Regions from separate parts of the Virgibacillus halodenitrificans genome, predicted to be linked through region 4. Evidence: riboswitches for the same ligand, from Rfam matches in the RefSeq annotation. Region 4 holds a riboswitch; each other region holds the start of a gene.
The links. A riboswitch is a leader RNA that binds a small molecule or an ion and turns the genes downstream of it on or off. The one in region 4 is predicted to bind S-adenosylmethionine.
Positions count from the first base shown of each region.

Region 1: it holds a riboswitch for S-adenosylmethionine, as region 4 does, so the genes downstream of both, BME96_RS04945 (methionine ABC transporter ATP-binding protein) here and BME96_RS03850 (homocysteine S-methyltransferase family protein) in region 4, are expected to answer to the same signal.
Region 2: it holds a riboswitch for S-adenosylmethionine, as region 4 does, so the genes downstream of both, BME96_RS12835 (methionine ABC transporter ATP-binding protein) here and BME96_RS03850 (homocysteine S-methyltransferase family protein) in region 4, are expected to answer to the same signal.
Region 3: it holds a riboswitch for S-adenosylmethionine, as region 4 does, so the genes downstream of both, BME96_RS14850 (LLM class flavin-dependent oxidoreductase) here and BME96_RS03850 (homocysteine S-methyltransferase family protein) in region 4, are expected to answer to the same signal.

Region 1 is NZ_CP017962.1:959,544-964,977, forward strand. It holds gene BME96_RS04925 (GNAT family N-acetyltransferase) at 1-371, shown strand, start outside; gene BME96_RS04930 (aminoglycoside adenylyltransferase domain-containing protein) at 380-1,138, shown strand; gene BME96_RS04935 (DUF2332 domain-containing protein) at 1,140-2,168, shown strand; gene BME96_RS04940 (pyridoxal phosphate-dependent aminotransferase) at 2,424-3,608, shown strand; SAM riboswitch class I at 3,664-3,768, shown strand; gene BME96_RS04945 (methionine ABC transporter ATP-binding protein) at 3,877-4,890, shown strand; gene BME96_RS04950 (methionine ABC transporter permease) at 4,880-5,434, shown strand, end outside.
Region 2 is NZ_CP017962.1:2,455,000-2,460,433, forward strand. It holds gene BME96_RS12830 (methionine ABC transporter permease) at 1-414, opposite strand, end outside; gene BME96_RS12835 (methionine ABC transporter ATP-binding protein) at 404-1,438, opposite strand; SAM riboswitch class I at 1,611-1,721, opposite strand; gene BME96_RS12840 (thioredoxin family protein) at 1,794-2,108, opposite strand; gene BME96_RS12845 (toprim domain-containing protein) at 2,120-2,473, opposite strand; gene gcvH (glycine cleavage system protein GcvH) at 2,604-2,987, opposite strand; gene BME96_RS12855 (arsenate reductase family protein) at 3,063-3,419, opposite strand; gene BME96_RS12860 (acyl-CoA dehydrogenase family protein) at 3,616-5,400, opposite strand.
Region 3 is NZ_CP017962.1:2,907,237-2,912,670, reverse strand. It holds gene BME96_RS14855 (CoA-acylating methylmalonate-semialdehyde dehydrogenase) at 6-1,466, shown strand; SAM riboswitch class I at 1,558-1,662, shown strand; gene BME96_RS14850 (LLM class flavin-dependent oxidoreductase) at 1,924-3,297, shown strand; gene BME96_RS14845 (sodium:solute symporter family protein) at 3,914-5,416, shown strand.
Region 4 is NZ_CP017962.1:742,336-747,769, forward strand. It holds gene BME96_RS03845 (cyclase family protein) at 9-770, opposite strand; gene BME96_RS03850 (homocysteine S-methyltransferase family protein) at 799-1,848, opposite strand; SAM riboswitch class I at 1,936-2,041, opposite strand; gene BME96_RS03855 (CBS domain-containing protein) at 2,244-2,942, shown strand; gene BME96_RS03860 (RDD family protein) at 3,023-3,448, shown strand; gene BME96_RS03865 (3'-5' exonuclease) at 3,493-4,104, shown strand; gene sppA (signal peptide peptidase SppA) at 4,119-5,114, shown strand; gene BME96_RS03875 (RDD family protein) at 5,130-5,434, shown strand, end outside.

The DNA.
Region 1 (5,434 bases), 220 kb from region 4:
TTCACGAAGAGGAATATCTTGAATGGTTGAAAGAAAAACAAAATGAGAATTCAACAAACTTTGTACTCGTGTTAGAAGAAGAGGCTTATATTGGACAATTGGAGCTATCTATTCGGCAATATGATGAAAAATATATAGGTTATGTTCATCTGTATTATTTGATCCCCGATAAAAGAGGGAAAGGATTAGGTTCGGAGTTAAATACATATGCGGAGAATTTTTTCAAACGTCATGGGGTGAGCGAGTATCATTTACGCGTTTCCCCGACGAATACATCAGCTTTATCTTTTTACCGAAAATTAGGGTTAACTGTAATTGGTGAGGAATTGGATGGAAAAGTGATTCGTATGAGAGGACAAGTAAGTGGGTGAAATGTTAAATGGAAGAACAGCTTTTCATAAATGAATTTGTTTTTTCTTGTGAGCGCCATTTGCAACAAAATTTAATTGGTGTATATCTGCATGGCTCGTTGGCGATGGGATGTTACAATCCTCAAACTAGCGATATAGATTTACTTGTAGTTGTAAAAAAACGTCTTACAGCTGATACAAGAAAGAAACTTATAGAAGAAATACTCTTATTGGAAGAGAAATATTATTCCTGTCATTTAGAGATGAGTGTGATTTTAGAGGAACAAGCAAAACAACCTCATTATCCTACGCCTTTTGATTTACATTATTCAAAAGAGCATAAAACAAAGTATGTGGAATACCCCAATTATAGCTGTTCAGATGGATTTGATTCTGATTTGGTAGCACATATGATGATTACCTATTATCGGGGAAAGATGCTTTACGGAAAAGAAATACATCAGGTTTTTTCTCCAATTAAGCAGGAATATTACATAGCCGCCTGCCTGCTAGATGTGAATGATTCGCGTTGGAAGATTAGAGAGAAGCCTGTTTATTATTCATTAAATTTGTGCCGAATGCTGTATTTCTTAAGAGAGGGAATCATAGCATCAAAGCAGGAAGGCGGGGAATGGGCGCTGAATATACTGCCTGGTAAGTATCTTAATTTGGTGGGTACATGTTTAACTGTTTATAACGGACAACAACAAGAAATGGAGATAGATGAAATTGAAGCAACCAATTTTGCTGTATATATGCTGAAGCAAATAGATAATGGGGGAATTTAAAATGAATATAACAAAGCTTTCTGTGCGCTTCCAAACCTTTGCTGAAGAGTGTAAAGGTTCAAGCAGGTTGTATGAAGTGTTATCTAATGAAATTGCGAAAGATGAGGAGTTGCTCTCTATTACGGCTGATACTCGAATTGGGCAGCCAGTTCCGAATATGTTATTTGGTGCTGTGCAATACATGCTGCTGAAAATTGCAGACCATGAATTAAAGAGATTTTATAGAAGTATGGTAGAAAAACCGAGACCAGCAACAGAGGCCTTTCCTTATTTTAAAGATTTCTGTTTCAATTATAGAAGCGAAATTAGTGATCTATTAAAAAGCAAACTCGTTCAAACAAATGAAGTGCGTCGCTGTGCGTATCTCTATCCGGCTTTTTGCTATGTATATGAAAAAATAAAGAAACCATTAGCCCTTATTGAAATTGGCACAAGTGCAGGCTTTCAGTTGCTATGGGATACATATGCTTATTCTTATGGATCAGCTGAAATATATGGTAATACGCAAGCAGACATCGTGCTGGAAGCAGAAGTGAGAGAAGGAAAGCTTCCAGATTTTATGCAGAGTCCTCCCCCTGTTAGCAAGCGAATTGGTCTTGATTTACATATAAATAATGTTAAAAATTCAGAAGATCGACTTTGGCTAAAAGCACTTATCTGGCCTGAACACGTAGATCGAAGAGATTTATTTGATAAGGTGGCAAGTCAGGTACAGGCTGCAAACCTCCAATTAATAGAAGGAGATGGGGTAGCGATGCTGCCAGAGCTTGTTAACGAGATATCGAGTGAAATGGCCGTCGTAGTCTTCCACACCCATGTTGCTAATCAGTTTTCGAATTTGTTGAAGGAAGAACTCCTCCAACAAATTCATTCCATTGGCAGTAAGAGGGACATTTTCCACCTGTATAACAACATGTATGATCGTTATTTACATTTGGACTATTATTTGCAAGGCGGAAAGGTCTCCCATATTGTTGGAGAAACGGAGGGACATGGCAGGTGGTTTACTTGGAATCTATCTGGTAAATAATGCAGTTGTGTTCCTGTCTCTTAAATCAGACGATCTCTCTCTCAAATTTCTGAGAAGTCTCTCATACCTGGTCGTTTTTTCTCATTTGCGTTTAGGCGTCTCTCAAACTATTGAGCTTGTGGCTCATATAGCCAGGCGAGTGTCTCAAATTTATAATTTCTCTCTCATTTAGTTCAGAAAAATCTGCTTTACAAATAATTATTTCTCCTATAGTATAAATAGTTAGAATTTTATTACTTCAGGAGTGTGAGAATGGTGCAGACCTTTGAGTTTTCTGATACATTAAAAAGACTCCCGGAACAGTTTTTTGCCAGTCTTGTTATGAAAGCAAAAAAGCTGACGGATGCTGGGCATGACGTTATAAATCTTGGACAGGGAAATCCTGATCTACCTACACCACAGCATATCGTGGATGAATTAAAAGCTGCTGCTGATAACCCAACATATCATAAATACTCTCCGTTCACTGGGCAACCTTTTTTGAAACAGGCCATTGCCTCTTTTTATAAGCGGGAATATGGAGTGGATATTGATCCAAATACAGAGGTTGCTATTTTATTTGGTGCTAAAACGGGGTTAGTGGAAATCAGTCAGTGTCTGTTAAATCCAGGTGATTTAGCATTAGTGCCAGACCCAGGTTATCCAGATTATATGTCGGGTATTGCTCTGTCGAATGCGATACCAGCCTATATGCCTTTGCTGGAGAAGAATGACTTTTTGCCGGATTATGGCGAGTTAGATGAGAAAACATTGGAAGATGCAAAGCTATTGTTCTTGAATTATCCCAATAACCCTACTGCGGCAACCGCAAATAAGAAATTATTTGATGAAACAATTGCTTTAGCCAATAAATATAGCATTTGTGTTGTACATGACTTTGCTTATGGTGCAATCGGTTTTGATGGGGAAAAACCTCAAAGCTTTTTACAGTCGGAAGGGGCTAAAGACGTTGGGGTAGAAATGTATACTTTATCAAAAACATATAATATGGCTGGATGGCGAGTTGGTTTTGCGGTGGGAAATCCTTCTGTTATTAAAAGCTTAAATTTAATCCAGGATCATCTATATGTAAGTCTTTTTGGAGCGGTGCAGCAGGCTGCTGAAAAAGCATTGCTTGGCGATCAGTCTGCTGTTGAAAAATTAGTAAATACATATGAAAAAAGACGTAATGTATTTGTGGAGAAACTTCAAGAGATTGGCTGGAATGTACCGAAATCCAAAGGCACCTTCTTCACTTGGCTACCTGTACCAGATGGTTATACCTCCGAAACATTTTCAGATCTTCTGCTGAACGAAGCGCATGTGGTAGTGGCTCCAGGAAATGGGTTCGGTAAAAATGGGGAAGGTTATGTACGTGTAGGCCTGCTGGCAAGTGAAGAGCGATTAATAGAAGCTGCAGAAAGAATCGGAAAAATGGAGATATTCCAAAAAAAGCATTGACAAAAGACTTTTGTCGGATTATGATAAAAGCTACCTAATTGAATAGTAAGAATTTTTCTTATCGAGAGTGACGGAGGGAAAGGCCCTGAGATGTCACAGCAACCTTCCAATTGGAGTGGTGCTACTTCCTGCAGAATGTTTTCATTCTGAGAGATAAGTGTTGATAAATCGTTTATCATTCACCCTCTTTCATAATGAAAGGGGGTTTTTGTATGGATTATAAATAGGTGGCTTATTAGTAAAATGCAGGATGGGAAGGTACGAGTCTATGATTGTAATTAAGGATTTATCTAAAATTTACAAAGCAAAAACAGGCCATGTTGTCGGAGTAGATAAGGTTAATTTAGAAGTACATAAGGGAGAGATTTACGGTATTGTTGGGTATAGTGGAGCCGGAAAGAGCTCTTTAATTCGCTGTATGAACATACTTGAAAGGCCAACCTCCGGTAAGGTAATTGTTGATGGAGTCGATTTACTAAGGTTATCTCCAAAGGGGCTGCGTAAGGCAAGGCAGTCGATTGGAATGATTTTTCAGGGATTTTATTTAGCTTCAGCAAAGACAGTATTTGATAATGTCGCTTTTGCTTTAAAAGCAGCTGGCATCCCAACTGAAAAACGAAAAAAACGTGTGCTTGAGTTACTCAAGCTTGTTGGATTAGCCGATAAAGCAGAGCAATATCCTGCACAATTAAGTGGTGGTCAAAAGCAACGGGTTAGTATTGCTCGAGCCCTTGCTAACAACCCAAAGGTTTTACTTTGTGATGAGGCAACCTCCGCGCTTGACCCGAGCACGACTAAATCTATATTAGCTTTATTGAAAAAGATTAATCATGAGCTTGGAATTACTATTGTGTTAATTACGCATGAGATGGAGGTCGTGAAGGAAATCTGTGACAGATGTGCCGTTATGCAGGACGGCAAGATCATTGAACAGGGAGCTACTTATGAAATATTCTCTAACCCTAAAGAAGAACTTACCAAGCAATTCATCGACACGGTATTAAATTTTGATCTGCCTAAACAACTTTTGGAGCAATGTAAAGGGATGATTCTCCAGCTTCAGTTTAGAGGTGATCTTGCAAGTGATCCAATTGTTTCCGATATGCTACAAGCACATAAAGTTAGTGCGAATATTCTTCACGGAAAAGTAGAGTACATTAAGGAAAAGCCACTGGGGATTTTTATTATGGAGCTATTAGGTGACTTGGATGAAATGGAAAGAGCAAGAAGATATGTGGAAGAGCGATTACAGCAGGTGGAGGTGATTCAGCATGCTCGATAGAATCATAGAAATTTTACCAGAACTTAATGTGGCTTTCTATGAAACATTGATTATGGTAGGTATTGGATTACTCGTTGCTCTTATAATAGGTTTACCTGTTGGTATTCTTTTGTTTGTAACGGAGCGGGGATTATTCTGGCAAAATCGTGTGGCGAAGACAATACTAGGCGTTATTGTAAATCTGATCCGCTCTATACCGTTTATTATTTTACTTGTGTTCCTACTCCCATTTACCGACTTTCTTGTTGGAACAACAACAGGAGCCATCGCAGCATCTGTTTCGCTTTCCGTTGCGGCAATTCCATTCTATGCGCGAATCGTTGAATCTGCTGCCAGGGAAATTGATAAGGGAGTCATTGAAGCTGCCATTGCAGTTGGCGCTTCTCCGTGGTTAATCATTAAGGATATTATCCTCCCTGAGACGAAGCCGGGATTAATTAGTGGAATAACCATCACAGCAATTAGCCTGATTGGCTACTCCGCAATGGCTGGAACAATTGGTGGCGGTGGAATTGGCGATTTAGCTATTCGTTACGGATACTAC
Region 2 (5,434 bases), 1.7 Mb from region 4:
AATTGTGCTAGTTTTAGCTCCCATTGCTTTGGCTGCTTCCACAACACCTTTATCTACTTCTCTCAATGCAATTTCTACTAATCTTCCGTAAAAAGGAGCTGCTCCAATAATTAAGGCAGGCAATGCGCCATTTGGTCCACGGATCGTACCCATGAGAAAATTAGTGAATGGAAATAACAATAGTATAAGAATAATGAAAGGGATAGCTCTAAATATATTTACAAACGCAGCTACAACAAAGTGCACAAACTTATTTTGCCATATTCCATTTTTTGTTGTTAGATATAAAAGTAACCCAAGTAATATACCAAGAATAAACGTCCCAATTAAAGCAATGATTGTCATATAAAAAGTTTCATAAGTGGCGACCCAAAAATCTTCCAAATTAATATTTGGGAATAAATCAGTTAACATGCTGTACAACCTCCAATTCTACAGAGGTTTCTTTTTCGATATACTGAATAGCTTGTTTTATTTCAGTCTGGTCACCATCCATTTGTACAAATAGTGAACCATAAGCCCCTGCCTGTGTCTGTGTGATTTTACCCTGTAATATATTAATGTCTACATTAAATTTTTTAGCAACTTGACTGATCAGGGCTTGGTTAGTAGTTTCTCCAACAAAATGCAATCGTATAATTGTTCCGTGTTTGTATGACTGGATAAGTTGCTGTAAGTCTTCTTCCTCTTCATTACTACCCATTACCTGTTCTACAAATTTACGTGTAACTTCTTGTTTTGGTTTTAAAAAGACATCTAGGACGTTTCCTTGCTCCACAATCTTGCCACTCTCCATTACAGCAACTCGATTACAAATTTTGCGTATAACATGCATCTCGTGAGTTATCAAGATAATGGTCAAGCCAAGTTTATTATTAATGTCCACTAATAAATCCAGAATTGAATTTGTAGTTTCAGGGTCCAGAGCAGATGTAGCTTCATCACAAAGCAAAACTTTTGGTTTGTTTGCCAATGCCCGGGCTATACCTACACGCTGTTTCTGTCCTCCGCTTAGTTGAGAAGGATATGCATTTTCTTTACCTGCTAAACCAACCAAATTAATTAATTCCTGTACTCTGTCATCTCGCTCAGTTTTAGGCACACCTGAAATTTCTAAAGGAAACGTAATATTCTCTTTTACCGTTCGAGACCATAATAGATTAAAATGTTGAAATATCATCCCAATTTCCTGACGAGCTAATCGAAGTCCTTTTGTTTTCAAGGAACTAATTTCCTGGTTATTAATTGTTATTTGGCCTCCCGTTGGTTCTTCCAAGCGATTCAACAAGCGTACAAATGTACTTTTTCCCGCTCCACTATAACCAATAAATCCAAAAATATCACCTTCATTAATGGTCAGGGTTATATTATCAACTGCTGTCACTTGATTATGTGCATCTGTGTTAAAAATTTTGCTTAAACCCTTTATCGAAATCACGCTTAATCCTCCTCATAAACTACAACAAGCCTATTTTACCCTAAAAGATTGTTTCTACATCAAAATAAGGGGGCTCAGAATAATTGTAAAAGCTTTATAATTTATACACCTACAAAATTAAAAACGTCTTTCTGCAAGAGAACAGAAAGACGTTAGTTATTGTCATTTCGTTCTCTCATCTTCCAAAGCTTTCACTTTGCTGGAGTTAGCACCTTTCAAACAGAAATGTTTGAAGGTTGCCGCGGTTTCACAGGGCCAGTCCCTCCACCGCTCTAGATAAGAGTCACGTTATTAAGTTTAAATTTAATAGACAAATAGTATCATGCGCCTGACATATTGTCAATCGTTTATATAATCAACTCGATAAGAACAATTCTGGTTTATATTCCAATAGATACGTGTAAAGATTACCGATTGACTTAAATGCATACACTTTTTCTTTAATTTCATTTTTTTGCTTAATTAATAAGCAAGGTACACTCTCCACCTCATTTTCAAGCATGAATTCAGGGTGTAAAGAAGCATTCATAGTAAGAAAAAGGTTTTCCTTATGAACAGTTTCAATCTTTTCAAGCATCCCTTTGGCTACTGAGCAGGTACCGCAAAAGGGGGTATAAATATAAAGTAAATACTCAGACTGCTCTAATTGATCTGTCTTAATTTCCTGCAAAAAATCACCTTCTAAAGAAGGAACATTGGGTTTACAGCTATCCGTTTATTTAACAAAGCTGCTGCCAAAATATGTTCCGGGGTTGTAGCAACTTCACGATATTCACTACTTACATAAATGTGCTCGGCGTGAGGTAGTTCTCGCGCTAGTTGTTTTCTGAGCTTCCAGCCGGAACGATCCTCATCAACAAAAATAAACACGTCTTTATAATCCAAATGATATGTTTCCAGAAGTTCATCGAACCTCTCGACCCCAAGGGTTCCGTTTGTACAAATAATTGTAACATCATCTGTGATTACTTTGTTTATTTGCTTTTTGTCTGTTAATCCTTCCACAATAATTACCTTTTCAGATTCATGAGCCATGATTACACAACACCTCTCAGGAATTCAAGCAATATGGTCTACATAATTCATTATATGATGAAAACAAGGCTGGCTATACAACCTTTTTAAAAGTTATATGCCAGCCCAGTTAAATTGAATTTATTTATAATTAGTCTTCTTTAATGAATTCCTCATATTTATCGCTTGATAAAAGGTCATCCATTTCATCATTGTTGGATGGTTCAACAACGATCATCCATGCTTTTTCGTATGGAGATTCGTTTACAAATTCAGGGCTATCTTCAAGTTCTTCATTTACTTCTACAACTTTACCACTGATTGGTGCATAAAGCTCAGAAACAGTTTTAACTGATTCCACACTACCAAATGGCTCGTCTAACTCAATTTCTTCGCCAACTTCTGGTAATTCTACAAAAACAATATCTCCCAGTTCATCTTGAGCGAAGTCAGTAATCCCAATACGGACTTTATTATCTTCTTTTTTTACCCATTCATGTTCTTCTGAATATAATAGATCTTTTGGTAAGTTCATTGCTATCCCTCCATTAGATAATTCCAATTTAACTATACAAGTTATAATCATTTTTTTCTAGTGTTTTATCTTATTTTATAACCAATTTTCGTTAAATGATTCTTCTTTATACCCTACTGTTACCTTTTGACCATCCGTTACAATCGGCCGCTTGATTAACATACCATCAGATGCCAGCCATTCTGCCATCTGAGAAACGGTTGCATCTTTAATCTTTTCTTTCATATTTAATTCCCGATATTTCATTCCACTAGTGTTAAAAAATTTCTTTGCAGGTAAACCGCTCTTATCAATTAATTCTTCTATTTCTCCCTTAGTGGGTGGGTTCTCCACAATATGTATAGGCTCGTAAGAAATGCTATGATCATCCAACCATTTTTTTGCTTTTTTACACGTACCACAGTTTGGGTACCAATAAAACGTTACCGCCATCACACATCTTCCTTTCTTATGTATACTATTAAGAGTATATCAAATTTGATTATATAGTAAGAAAAGTAATGCTTAGTTCTGGTTTTAAGAATATGGATTATGTGGTGTATGTTAACTAATTAACTGCTTTTCACGCCTCCTACAAAGGAATAAAAAAATCCCACCGCAAGTAATCGGTAGGATTTCCAGTAAAATACTAGACTGTATATTTTTCTTCTTCAATTATTTTAGCTGCAATTTCACGTTTCTTTTCAATGACATTTGTCGGGGTGTGACGAGTTAACTTTCTTAATGAAGAAAGCATCATACGTAATGTGTCTCCTGATTCTACAGCAATTAATGTTTCTTTAGCATCTGCCTCAATTTTGTTAAATGCTTCTTGAACATAAACCTGTGTATAAAGAAGTTTTTGTTTATTCTTTTCTGCCCCTGATTTTTCTATTGCTTTTTCAGTTCGAAGAATAGCAGCTTCCATATTATAAACTTCTGAAGTCATATCAGCCAGATTAACTAGGATCTCCTGTTCCTGGTCAAGCTTTTTCATATACTTTTGAGCTGCTAATCCTGCACCAAGCAATACCATTTTTTTAGCATTTTTTAATAGATGCTTCTCTTGCTCCAATGGTTCAATACCAACTTCCTCTGGCATCATCATCATAAGTTCCTCTTGTAAGCTTTGTGCTTTTTGAAGTAATGGCAGTTCACCTTTCATCGCTTTTTTCAATAGAGTACCAGGTACGATAAATCTATTTATTTCATTAGTTCCTTCGAAAATGCGATTGATTCTTGAATCGCGATACATCCGCGCTACTTCATATTCTTCCATAAATCCATAACCACCGTGCAACTGAACAGCTTCATCCACAACGTAATCCAGACACTCCGTTGCTGTATATTTATTCATAGAACACTCAATTTGATATTCAGCAATGGCTCGCGCAACCTCACGCCCATCCTTTAGTTGTTCATCACTTAGTGCCCCCATCCGCTGTTCAAATAAACCTACAGTACGATACACAGCACTTTCATTCGCATAAGTTTTAGCAGCCATAGTAGCTAATTTTTCCTTTGTTAAAGAAAAACTGGCGATTGGCGTACCAAATTGCTTTCTTTCTTTAACATACTTTGTAGCCACTTCTATTGCACGTTTTGAACCGCCAACTCCTCCAATTGCAAGCTTATAACGTCCAACGTTTAGAATATTAAATGCAATGATATGTCCGCGACCTTTTTCACCTAATAAATTATCAACAGGGACTTCTGCATCCTCTAAAATTAATGTGCGTGTAGAAGAACTCTTAATCCCCATTTTCTTTTCCTCTGGGCCGGTTGATACTCCAGGGAATTCTCTTTCTACAATAAACGCGCTAAAGTGCTCACCATCTATTTTTGCATACACAATAAATACATCAGCAAAAGCAGAGTTCGTAATCCACTGTTTTTCACCATTTAAAACATAGTGCGTACCTGCCTCATTAAGCTTTGCGGTAGTCTTTGCGCCTAAAGCATCTGAACCTGAACTTGGTTCAGTTAAAGCATATGCTGCCAACAATTCACCAGTTGCTAGTTTAGGCAAATATTTTTCTTTCTGTTGATCATTCCCAAAAAAGACTATTGGTAAAGAACCGATACCTACATGCGCTCCATGTGTTACAGAAAAACCTCCGGCTCTTGAAAATTTTTCAGTAATTAATGAGGAGCTTATTTTATCTAAAGCTAATCCACCATATTCTTCAGGTACATCTGCACCTAATAAGCCTAAATCCCCCGCTTTTTTCAACAAATCAACAGAATGTTCAAATTCATGATTCTCTAGGTTATCTATCTTAGGCAAAACCTCTCCAATCACAAAATCCTCCGTTGTTTTTGCGATCATTTTATGCTCTTCTGTAAAATCTTCTGGTGTTATTACATCTTCCCCTCTTAAATCCTCAACTAAAAATGCGCCACCTTTGAAAAGTCTTTCTTTTGTTTCACCCATATTAAATCGACCCTCTCCATTTTAGAATATTTTT
Region 3 (5,434 bases), 1.7 Mb from region 4:
ATGGGATGACTAAAACGAAGGTGGATGTGATAAAGAATTATGTTGGAGGAAAATGGATGAAGGCAAACTGTGATCGCACAGCAGAAGTTTTTAACCCGGCAACAGGTGAAGTAATTGCCCATGTGCCGATTTCTTCACAGAAGGATGTAGACATAGCAGTTGAAACAGCGAGCCAAGCATTTCAATCTTGGAAGGAAGTAGCTGTACCAAGAAGGGCGAGGATTTTATTCAAATATCAACAATTGCTTGTAGATAACTGGAACGAATTAGCCGAGCTAATCACCATTGAAAATGGAAAAAGTGTGAAGGAAGCTTATGGAGAAGTGCAACGAGGTATAGAATGTGTAGAATACGCAGCAGGTGCACCATCATTAATGATGGGATCGCAGCTTCCAACCATAGCAACAGATCTGGAATCTGGTGTCTATCGTTACCCGATTGGGGTTATCGGAGGCATTACTCCATTTAATTTTCCAATGATGGTACCTGCGTGGATGTTCCCAATGGCCATTGTGACAGGGAATACGTTTGTAATGAAACCATCTGAACGAACGCCTTTATTAGCAAATCGCTTAGCTGAATTACTTGAAGAAGCTGGCCTTCCAGAAGGTGTGTTTAATATTGTTCATGGCGGTCATGATGTAGTTAACGGTTTATTGGATCATAAGGATGTTGCAGCAATTTCTTTTGTAGGGTCTCAACCAGTAGCGGAATATGTATACAAAAAAGGTACCAGCAACTTGAAACGGGTTCAAGCGCTTGCCGGAGCAAAAAATCACTCTATCGTACTAAAGGATGCAGACTTGGAAAATGCAACAACACAAATTATTTCTGCTGCATTCGGTTCTGCAGGAGAAAGGTGCATGGCATGTTCGGTAGTAGCAGTGGAAGAGGAAATTGCAGATCAATTTATTGAAATGCTTGTGAATAAAGCGAACGAGCTTAAAATTGGAAATGGATTAAATGAAGATGTTTTCCTTGGCCCGGTGATTAGAGAGCAACATAAGCAGAGAACTCTGCAATATATCGAAACTGGTGAGAAGGAGGGCGCTAAACTCATTCGGGATGGCCGGGAGGATGCTGATACGAAGCGTGAAGGCTATTTTGTAGGACCAACTATCTTTGATCATGTAACAAGTGAGATGAAGATATGGCAGGATGAAATTTTTGCACCAGTATTGGCGATTAGTAGAGTGGAAAATTTAGAGAGTGCTATTAATCTAACTAATAAATCAAGATTTGCAAATGGCGCTTGCCTCTTTACTAGAGATGGCGGGTATGTACGTACGTTTCGTGAGAAGATTGATGCAGGAATGTTAGGCGTAAATATTGGTGTGCCTGCTCCAATGGCTTTCTTCCCGTTTTCAGGCTGGAAAGATTCTTTTTATGGTGATCTACATGCAAATGGAAAGGATGGCCTTGAATTCTATACAAGAAAAAAGGTATTAACTACAAGATGGGTATAAAGTAATATTTTTGAATAATTTTAAAATTCTTTCTTGACAGTAATCTGCTGTTTAGTTAAGATGAATACAATTTAAAAATTGAATAAGTCATTTCTTATCTAGAGTCGGGGGAGGAACCTGGTCCTGTGATCCCGCAGCAACCGTTACATGTAACAAGGTGCTAAATCCAGCAAGCGTGCAGCTTGAAAGATGAGATGGGTGGATATATTAAAAAACCTCTTTCTCATCGGGAAGAGGTTTTTTATTTAAGCACTCTAAGCTTTTAAAACAACAAGATAGCACTAGTTGAACATAGAACTAGAAATTTATGGAACCAAATCACTAGGTGAATATTTTATCAACAGTAATCGAGTGATGATAAGTTGGATTGGAATGCTTATTTAATAAACCAAGTAAATCGATTGGTAAAGTTATTTATTGTTTCAGGCAACTAATTTTAAAAAAGGAGTTTTGTTACATGAAAAAGCAAATTCATTTAAATGGATTCATTCAAAATTCACCATCTCCACATTCGACAGGACTTTGGAAGTATAAGGAGGACCAAGGGACAGAGCATAATCAATTAACCTATTGGATTAATGCTGCAAAAACATTAGAACGCGGAAAGTTCGACGCATTGTTTATTGCAGATGTACTTGGAACGTATAGTGTTTATGGAAACAGCCATGATGCAGCGGTAAAACATGCGGTACAGTTACCTGCACATGATCCAGTTATCCCTATTGCAGCAATGGCTGCTGCAACAAAATATTTAGGTTTTGCACCAACTATTTCCACAACCTATGCCCAGCCATATTCTCTGGCAAGGCAGTTATCAACACTTGATCATTTAACTGGTGGAAGACTTGCCTGGAATGTAGTTACTTCGTATTTGGAAAGTGAGGCAGTTAACTTAGGGCTTTCCGGTCGACTACCCAAAGAACTCCGTTATGATCGAGCAGATGAGTTTTTGGAAGTTGTCTATAAGTTATGGGAGTATAGCTGGGAAGTAGATGCGGTGGTACATGATAAGAAGAACGATACATTTGCAGATCCAGCCAAAGTACACACCATTAATCATGAAGGTGAATTTTTTAAAGTACCTGGTCCTCATTTGGTAGAGCCATCCCTTCAACAGACCCCTGTATTGTTTCAGGCAGGAGCTTCACCGAAAGGAAGGGACTTTGCCGCCAAACATGCGGAAGCTGTTTTTACTAAGAACCATTCATTGGAGGCACTGAAAAACTATACCGCTGATATTCGCAGACGTACAAAGCAACAGGGACGGGATCCACGTAACGTACTAATATTTCCAATGATCCTTCCAATTATTGGTTCTACTGAAGAAGAGGCGCATGCAAAGCTTCATGAATTAACCAACCATGTCAGCTATGAAGGAACAGCCTCGCTCTTATCTGGTCATACAGGAATTGATTTCTCAGCTTATGACCCCGACCAATACCTGCAGGATATGGACACGGATGCAGTTCAAGGCAATCTCGATATGTATACAAAGGATCCGAATAAGAAATGGACGTTACGTGAAGCAATTAAAAATCATGGACTTGGAAATGGCACCGTTAAATTTATTGGAACTCCTGAGCAGATTGCTGATCAAATTGAACAATGGGCATTTGAAGGAGATGCAGATGGTTTTAATATTGCTCAAGCCTATTCTCCAGGTACGTTTACAGAATTTGTAGATCACGTTGTCCCAGAATTACAAAAGCGCGGTATATACAGAAAGGAATACGAGGGTGAAACGCTCCGAGAAAATATGTTTGGAAAAGGAAGACGTCATCTTCCAGAAGATCACCCGGCAAGAAGGCTCGGTATTATTCAACCAACTTAATAGTTAACTGCTTTTCTATAAAAATAAGGTTCTATTGTAAATGCTGGGTACAGGCGTTATCTCGTAGATTCATAAAATTGCGGACTAGTGAGCGAACAAGTTTCATGAAAACAATAAATCAGCAGCAGAGCAGAATAATCCGCCAGAGAACGAATTAATCAGCAGCAGAGCGGAGTAATCTGCCAGAGAACGAATAAATCGGCAGCAGAGCAGAGTAATCTGCCAGAGAACGAATTAATCGGCAGCAGAGCGGAATAATCTTCCGGAGAACGAATTAATCGGCAGCAGAGCGGAGTAATCCTCCGGAGAGCGAATTAATCGGCAGCAGAGCAGAGTAATCCACCGGAGAACGAATTAATCAGCAGCAGAGCAGAATAATCCACCGGAGAACGAATTAATCGGCAGCAGAGCAGAATAATCCACCGGGGAACGAATTAATCGGCAGCAGAGCAGAATAATCCACCGGGGAACGAATTAATCGGCAGTACATATTCAGGAGCTAGCTGAGGATTGCTCGCCAAGCATTTTTCCGATACGGCGATTTGTAGCCCTACCAAGCTACTATTTTGCGAATCATTGGATAACCTTAGAACCAAAAATAAGAAGGAGGTTAATGATGGGTACTGTTACACTCTATACATGGATAGGTTTTGGTGCATTTCTTGCCATCATGTTTGTCCTCAGTTTAATAAGTGCAAGAAAAACAAAAAATGTAAGTGATTTTGCTATAGGTGGAGGTAGTCTTGGCCCATATGTGCTTGGACTTTCATTTTCAGCCACGTATTTGAGTGCTGCCACATTTCTTGGCTATCCCGGTTGGTCACATGCCTGGGGTTATTCCAATCTTTGGCTCTTTTTAGCAATAATTGGAGGTGGACCAATTGGTGTGCTAATGGTAGCAAAGCGTGTTAGAAAGTTAAATACAGGACAAAAATCACTTTCTCTACCAGATTGGCTTGGCGACTTTTATAAAAGTGATATTTTACGAGTAGGAAGTGGGGTTATTTTACTCTTCAATATCTTTTATATTGCTGCTCAATTTGTTGCAGGGGCACGTATTTTTGAATATCTTCTTGGGATGTCTTATACTGGGGGCCTTTTGCTGATCACCACCATTGTCGTACTTTATGTCTTTGCAGGCGGAGCGTTTGCAGATATTTACACAGATGCTGTTCAGTCGATAATGATGGGGATTGCCGGTACTTTTATCTTTATTTCCGGTATTGTTCTCTTTTGGAAAGGAAGCATTACAGCAACCTTTACAGGTATTACGAATCAACTAGCTAGTCAAGATGCTAATTTGGTCGAAGTATTTAACCCGGAATCCGCACATTTTTATTCTGTTGCTGTCGTAGTTGGAGCAATTGTAATTCAATGGGCATTCGCTTCAGCTCCCCATCTTTTCAATAAAGTTCTAGGATTAAAAAATGAAAAAGATATCGGGAAAATGATTTTGACATACGTAATCGCAACAGCGTTTTCACTTGTCGTATTATTTGGCGGGATTTATAGCCGAGTAGCCTTAGGGAATGGAGTGGCAGAGTCTGACCTGGCATTAATGGAATACGCTGTTTGGGCCTTTCCAGCAGTAGTTGTCGCAATAATCGGTGTGGTTATTCTTGCTGCAGCCATGTCTACAACAGATGGATTATTTGTCTCCATTTCAACTGTATTTGCCAACGATATTTTCCTGAAAGTTCTGGTTAAAAAAGGTGTCATTCGTCTCACTCCTTCGAAAGCAGAAAAGATTGCACTGCAAATTAGCCGGCTTTCTGTACCATTTATCGGTCTGGCTGCATTTCTAATTGTACTTCGACCTCCTGTCTATATGGGAGATATCATGTGGATCGGTATTTCCGGTGTTGCTGCAGGCACGATGGGGCCAATTCTTTACGCAGTTTACGGAAAGAAAAAAGCTTCCAAACGTGCGGCTGAGCTTTCAATGGGTACTGGATTGTTGTCGTATTTGCTGCTTTATTTCTGTGGACTTGTACCAAGCACAATGACAGCAGGAGCTATTGCCACCTTGATAGGAATTGCAACCATTGTTCTCCTGTCAGCGATTCTGAGAAAAGACGCCAAATATGCAAAATCAAGTAAACAATTAAAAGCTAATTAAGAGAGGATGAGAACTATT
Region 4 (5,434 bases):
ACCTATTTCTAAGGTAGAATCGCAAAAGATCGTACTGGGAATCCAGAAGCTCCTTCTACTTTCGGTACAAAATTTAAAATTGCTGCCCCAGTGGGAGGGAGTTGATAGAGATTTGTTAATAATTCTACTTGGAACGTGTCTTGATCAAGTACGTAATATTCACCAGCCAGTTTTCCTCGTTTTTTATAATCGATAGCAGAATCAGTATCGAATGTCTCATGTCCAATGGCTTTTATCTTTCTTTCCGTAAATAAAAATTTTAGAGCATCTAGTCCCCATCCAGGTGTGCGGTTATCACCATCTTCTCCTTTATTGTCAAAAGCTAGTTGATCTGGCCAACGTTTACTCCAATCTGTTCGTAAAGCTACAAATACATCGGATTCTATTTCCCCATGCTCCGCTTCAAAGTCGAGAATATCTTGAACACATAAAGTGAAATCAGGATCTAGTTGGGCTTCTTTTGATTTATTAATTACGATTAATGGTAGGACAAGTTCCTTTAAATCCAATTCATCAACATAACGCGAATTAGGTACGAAGTGGATTGGAGCATCTATATGTGTTCCATACTGACCTGCAAAGCTAAATTGTTGAGCAAAAAATCCGTCGCTGTGATCAAATAATGTTTTAAATTCCGCACCATCAAACGCAGCGAAATGAGGGGAATTCGGTCCGAAAGTGTGAGTTAAGTCTATCCATTGCTTTTGTTTCAATAAATCAATTGCTTGCAATAATTCGTTTTTTTCTTGGTGTACTAACTCATTTGTCATTACAATCACCTCTTTAATTGAAAGTTTATTATGCTTTTAAACGATAACTTAAATTATGCTGCTTTAATGTTTTATCTTTGCCAAACAAAAAGTGCTTTTCCATATCAGGTGAATATTTGGAGTTAATGGTTTCAACACCGACTGCTTCTGCAACAGCTCGAAGCATTGCCGGAGATGCACCACAACATAAGCCAATATAATTAACACCCAGATCGTTAGCTTCCTTCGCCCATTCCGCCAACTCATAACGGTTATGATAAAGTGGATCTAAAGCTGTTGGGAATGTGGTCTCTAAAGGCAAATGACAGCTACAGCCCCCATCTGGCAAATTAAAAAAGGTTGGATGTTCTTCTGAAGTACGGTATGGAATTGGCAATGCTCCAACATAGCCATCTACATTTTTTCTGATATCAACTATATATGGTTGCATAGTGTGTGGCCCACGGAAACAGTTCATTCCCACAACCAATGCTCCTTTTTCGGAAAGGAGTCGACATGCTTCTTCTACGGTATACCCATCACGGAGAATGTTTTCGCCCATTAAACCGAATGTAATAACAGCAGGCAAGCCTTGCTTTTTAATTTCCTCTAAAGCAATCAGAGCTTCTTCATAATAGTAGAAAGTTTCCCCATTAACGAAATCTACACCTTCTTCTTTACACCATTGGACCATCTCTGCAAAAATTTCCATAACTTTTTCTTTTGATTCAAGGTCATTCGGGTCAAATAAGTTTGTATTGGAGATATTTCCTGCTACCAGCGCTTCTTCGATTGGATGCTCCTTGGCTACTTCTTTAGCAAGACGGATTGCATTTCTGTTTAATGGTTCCAGTAAATCTTCCTTACCGATAATTCGCATCTTTTCTCGGTGGGCATTGTATGTAAATGCCAAGACAATGTCAGAACCTGCATTCATATAGTCGCGGTAAGCTTGTTTTAAAGCTTCTGGATGATCCAATGCGACTTCCGGAACAAAAGAGCCAGCCTGTAAATACCCTCTTCTTTCCAGTTCAAATAAGTAACCTTCACCAGCAATGACTGTCCCATCTTGTAGACGTTGTTCTAAACTTCTTTTCATTTTGTTTCCTCCTCTTTTTATTGTGTGAACAGAAAAAGCCCCTTCTAAAAATAAGAAGAGGCTGTTGTCACCAAAATATTGTTTCTCCTCTTATCTTCAAGCATGTAATATGCTTCTGGAATTGGCACAGTACTTTGCTAAGTCTGTTGCCGAGGCTTCAAAGGGCCAGTCCCTCCACCTCTCTGGATAAGAATTCTAACTATTCAATTTGATATTAAGTAATAACATACAGGAGCAAGAATGGATTGTCAAGTGGATAATTGAAAATTCATATCTTTCACTAAACGATATTTAATTAACAGAATCCTAGTATATATATTAGTTTCTTTCATGCATCCGCATAATAGTTTAAAATAATACTAGGAATACTAAATTAATAAGCAGGAGATTATCGAATGTTCAAAAACTCAGAGAAATTTTTAACAGCATTTAACCGAATTGAAAAAGAGTTAAGGTCCATGATGATTAACAAAAAAGATTTAGGATTTTCTAAAATGGTTAAAATACTGAGGAATTCCAATTCTTTGGTAAAACGTTACAGCGAGGACCTATTGGAATTTGCTGAACTGCGAAACGCAATTGTACATAATAAAGTGGAGCTTACACATGCAATAGCAGAACCACATGATTCGATCGTTGATAAAATTGAAACAATCCAAGAAGAGCTTGCACATCCTAAAAAAGTTATTCCCTTATTCAACAAGAAAGTACATTATTTTGATGAACAGGATTCTTTAGCAGATATGTTACACACCATTCATGAGAAAGGGCATACCAAATTTCCTGTCTACGCTAATCAAACGTTTATGGGTTTACTTACACAGAAAGGAATTACAAATTGGCTTGCAGAAAATAATGGAGAGGGTAGTTTCTCTTTCAACGATATTTTATTGAAGGATGTGCTCCCATTCGAAGAAAAAGATAATGTGCTATTTATTTCAGCTTCAACCTCCATCTATGCAGCAGTTGAACTCTACAAGGAATATGCATCAAAGGGAAAACGGCTTGAAGCTTTGTTAATAACTAGAAATGGATCGCAGGGAGAAAAACTAGCAGGGATTATCACTACCTCTGATATTCTTGAAATTCCATAAATCTGAAGTGGAAGAAAAATGGAAACTTTTTCTTCTCTTATCGTATAGAAAAGTAAATGAAAAATGTAAGGAGGCACAACATGGACAATTATAAACCAGCAGGATTTTGGATACGGTTTTTAGCAAATTTTGTTGATGGAATTATTATTTCCTTAATGGCACTAATTATCGCGGTCATTATAGGTGATCAGACATTCTTCCAGGGAGGAAGCTCGGAGGACTCCATATCGGAAGGGATATCAAGTCTATTATACTCCGTAGTATTCATTATAATATTTACGGCAAGCAAGTTTCGTGGTTCTCCTGGAAAGATGGTTTGTAAAATACAAGTCTTAAATAAAGATATGACACAAATTAGTATATTGAAATCTGTTGGAAGATATTTTTCTTATATTCTCTCGGCTATTCCGTTTATGCTTGGCTTTATTGTTGCAGGTTTTACGGAAAATAAAAAAGCTCTACATGATGTCATTTGTGGCACGAGGGTAGTGTACAGAAATAAATAATTCAGATACCAGTGTAAATATTTATAATGGGGGAGAGCTATTATATGAATTTCGTATCCATAGATTTTGAAACAGCTAATGAGAAGCGACACAGTCCTTGCGCAGTAGGTCTAGTAGTTGCTAATGAACACAAAATAATTGATGAATTTTATAGTTTGATTAATCCTATGATGTCTTTTAGCGGATTTAATATTGGTATTCATGGGATAACTGAAAATGATGTTCAAGAAGCACCGACATTTGCTGAATTGTGGCCACAATTAAATAATTACTTATCCAATAATTTGGTTATTGCACATAATGCAAGTTTTGATATGAGTGTAATTCGAAATACATTAGATTATTTTCAACTGCCATATCCAGAAATGGAATACCTTTGTACAGTGAATATTTCTAAAAAAATCTGGCCACACTTACAAAATCATAAACTGAATACACTAGCTAGCCATCATAAGATTAACTTTGAACATCACCACGCACTAGAAGACGCTCGTGTAGCTGCCAAAGTTTTTATGAAGGCACTTGATGAACGAAAAGCTGATTCGTTTGATAGTTTCTTAAAAATATGCCAAATGAGAAAAGGGAAGATTTACGAAAGAGGATATGTTGCACCTAAATCTATTTCATCAAAGAAAAAAAGAAGGCTATATTTATAAAAGGAGGTTTATAAATGAATAACAAAAGATGGTTTGCACTTGTTATTGCGATAGGATTGTTTGTTATATCCATTGTCGTGCAGTTATCTACAAGTGTTGCGACAGCCAATTTTGATCAAATGTTTAATTTTGAAGATAATCAACTATCTGAAACAGTAATAGAAGAAGGAGCAGTAGATAAGAAAATAGCTGTCCTGCATTTAGAAGGTGTGATTCAGGATGCTTCCGGAGGTTCTCTAATAAATGCGAACGTATATAATCACAAGCGCTTTCTGGATACGCTAGACCAAGCAGGAGAGGATTCGTCCGTAAAAGGAATCATTATCCGGGTTAATTCCCCTGGCGGTGGTGTTGTAGAAAGTGCTGAAATCCACGATAAAATCGTAGACATTCAAAATACATATCAAAAGCCTGTGTATGTATCAATGGGAAATACAGCTGCTTCTGGTGGTTATTATATCTCGGCTCCTGCTGATAAGATTGTCGCTCATCCTGCTACATTAACCGGTTCTATCGGTGTTATTATGGAAAGTTTTAACTTTGCTGAATTTGCGGAAGAACATGGGATTAATTTCAATACAATTAAAAGTGGGAAATACAAGGACATCATGTCTTCCAGTAGAAAAATGACAGACGATGAGCGTGACATTCTTCAAACTATGATCGATGACTTATATGGTGACTTTGTTGACGTTATAGTGGAAGGTAGAGAGATGAAAGAACAGAGGGTAAGGGAAATTGGAGACGGTCGTGTTTATACAGGATCCCAAGCGAAAGAGATTAATCTCGTGGATGATTTGGGGACATTGGACGACACGATTGCTTTGATGAAAAAAGACAATCAACTTGGTAAAGCGTCTGTTATTGAATATGAAAAAGGTTTACCTTTTAACCAACTCTTAAGTGGAACAATGCAAAATATGCTTGGTACAGAAAAAGATCTTTTCGGAATACAGGAATTCCTAAGACAATCCAATGGGCCAAGAGCAATGTATTTATATTCGGAATAAGGAGGTGCAGTCGTAATGGAAGAGGCAAACGAATTCTCTTTGACTGATCAACCAGTTGTTAGATATGCTGGTTTTTGGATGCGTTTCTGGGCATATCTGGCAGATCTTCTCATTATTTTTAGTGTGACTGGCATCCTGCTTAGTCCATTCAAGTTTTTTGAAGGAGCTCCCATTGATATTGGATTTTGGACAGTGACAGGTATTTTAGGTTCGCTGATTTTTTATCTTTATTTCTTGTTGATGACCAAATTTTATAACCAAACATTGGGAAAAATGATCTTTGGTCTCAAAGTCGTACGAGAGGATCAAAAACAGCTCTT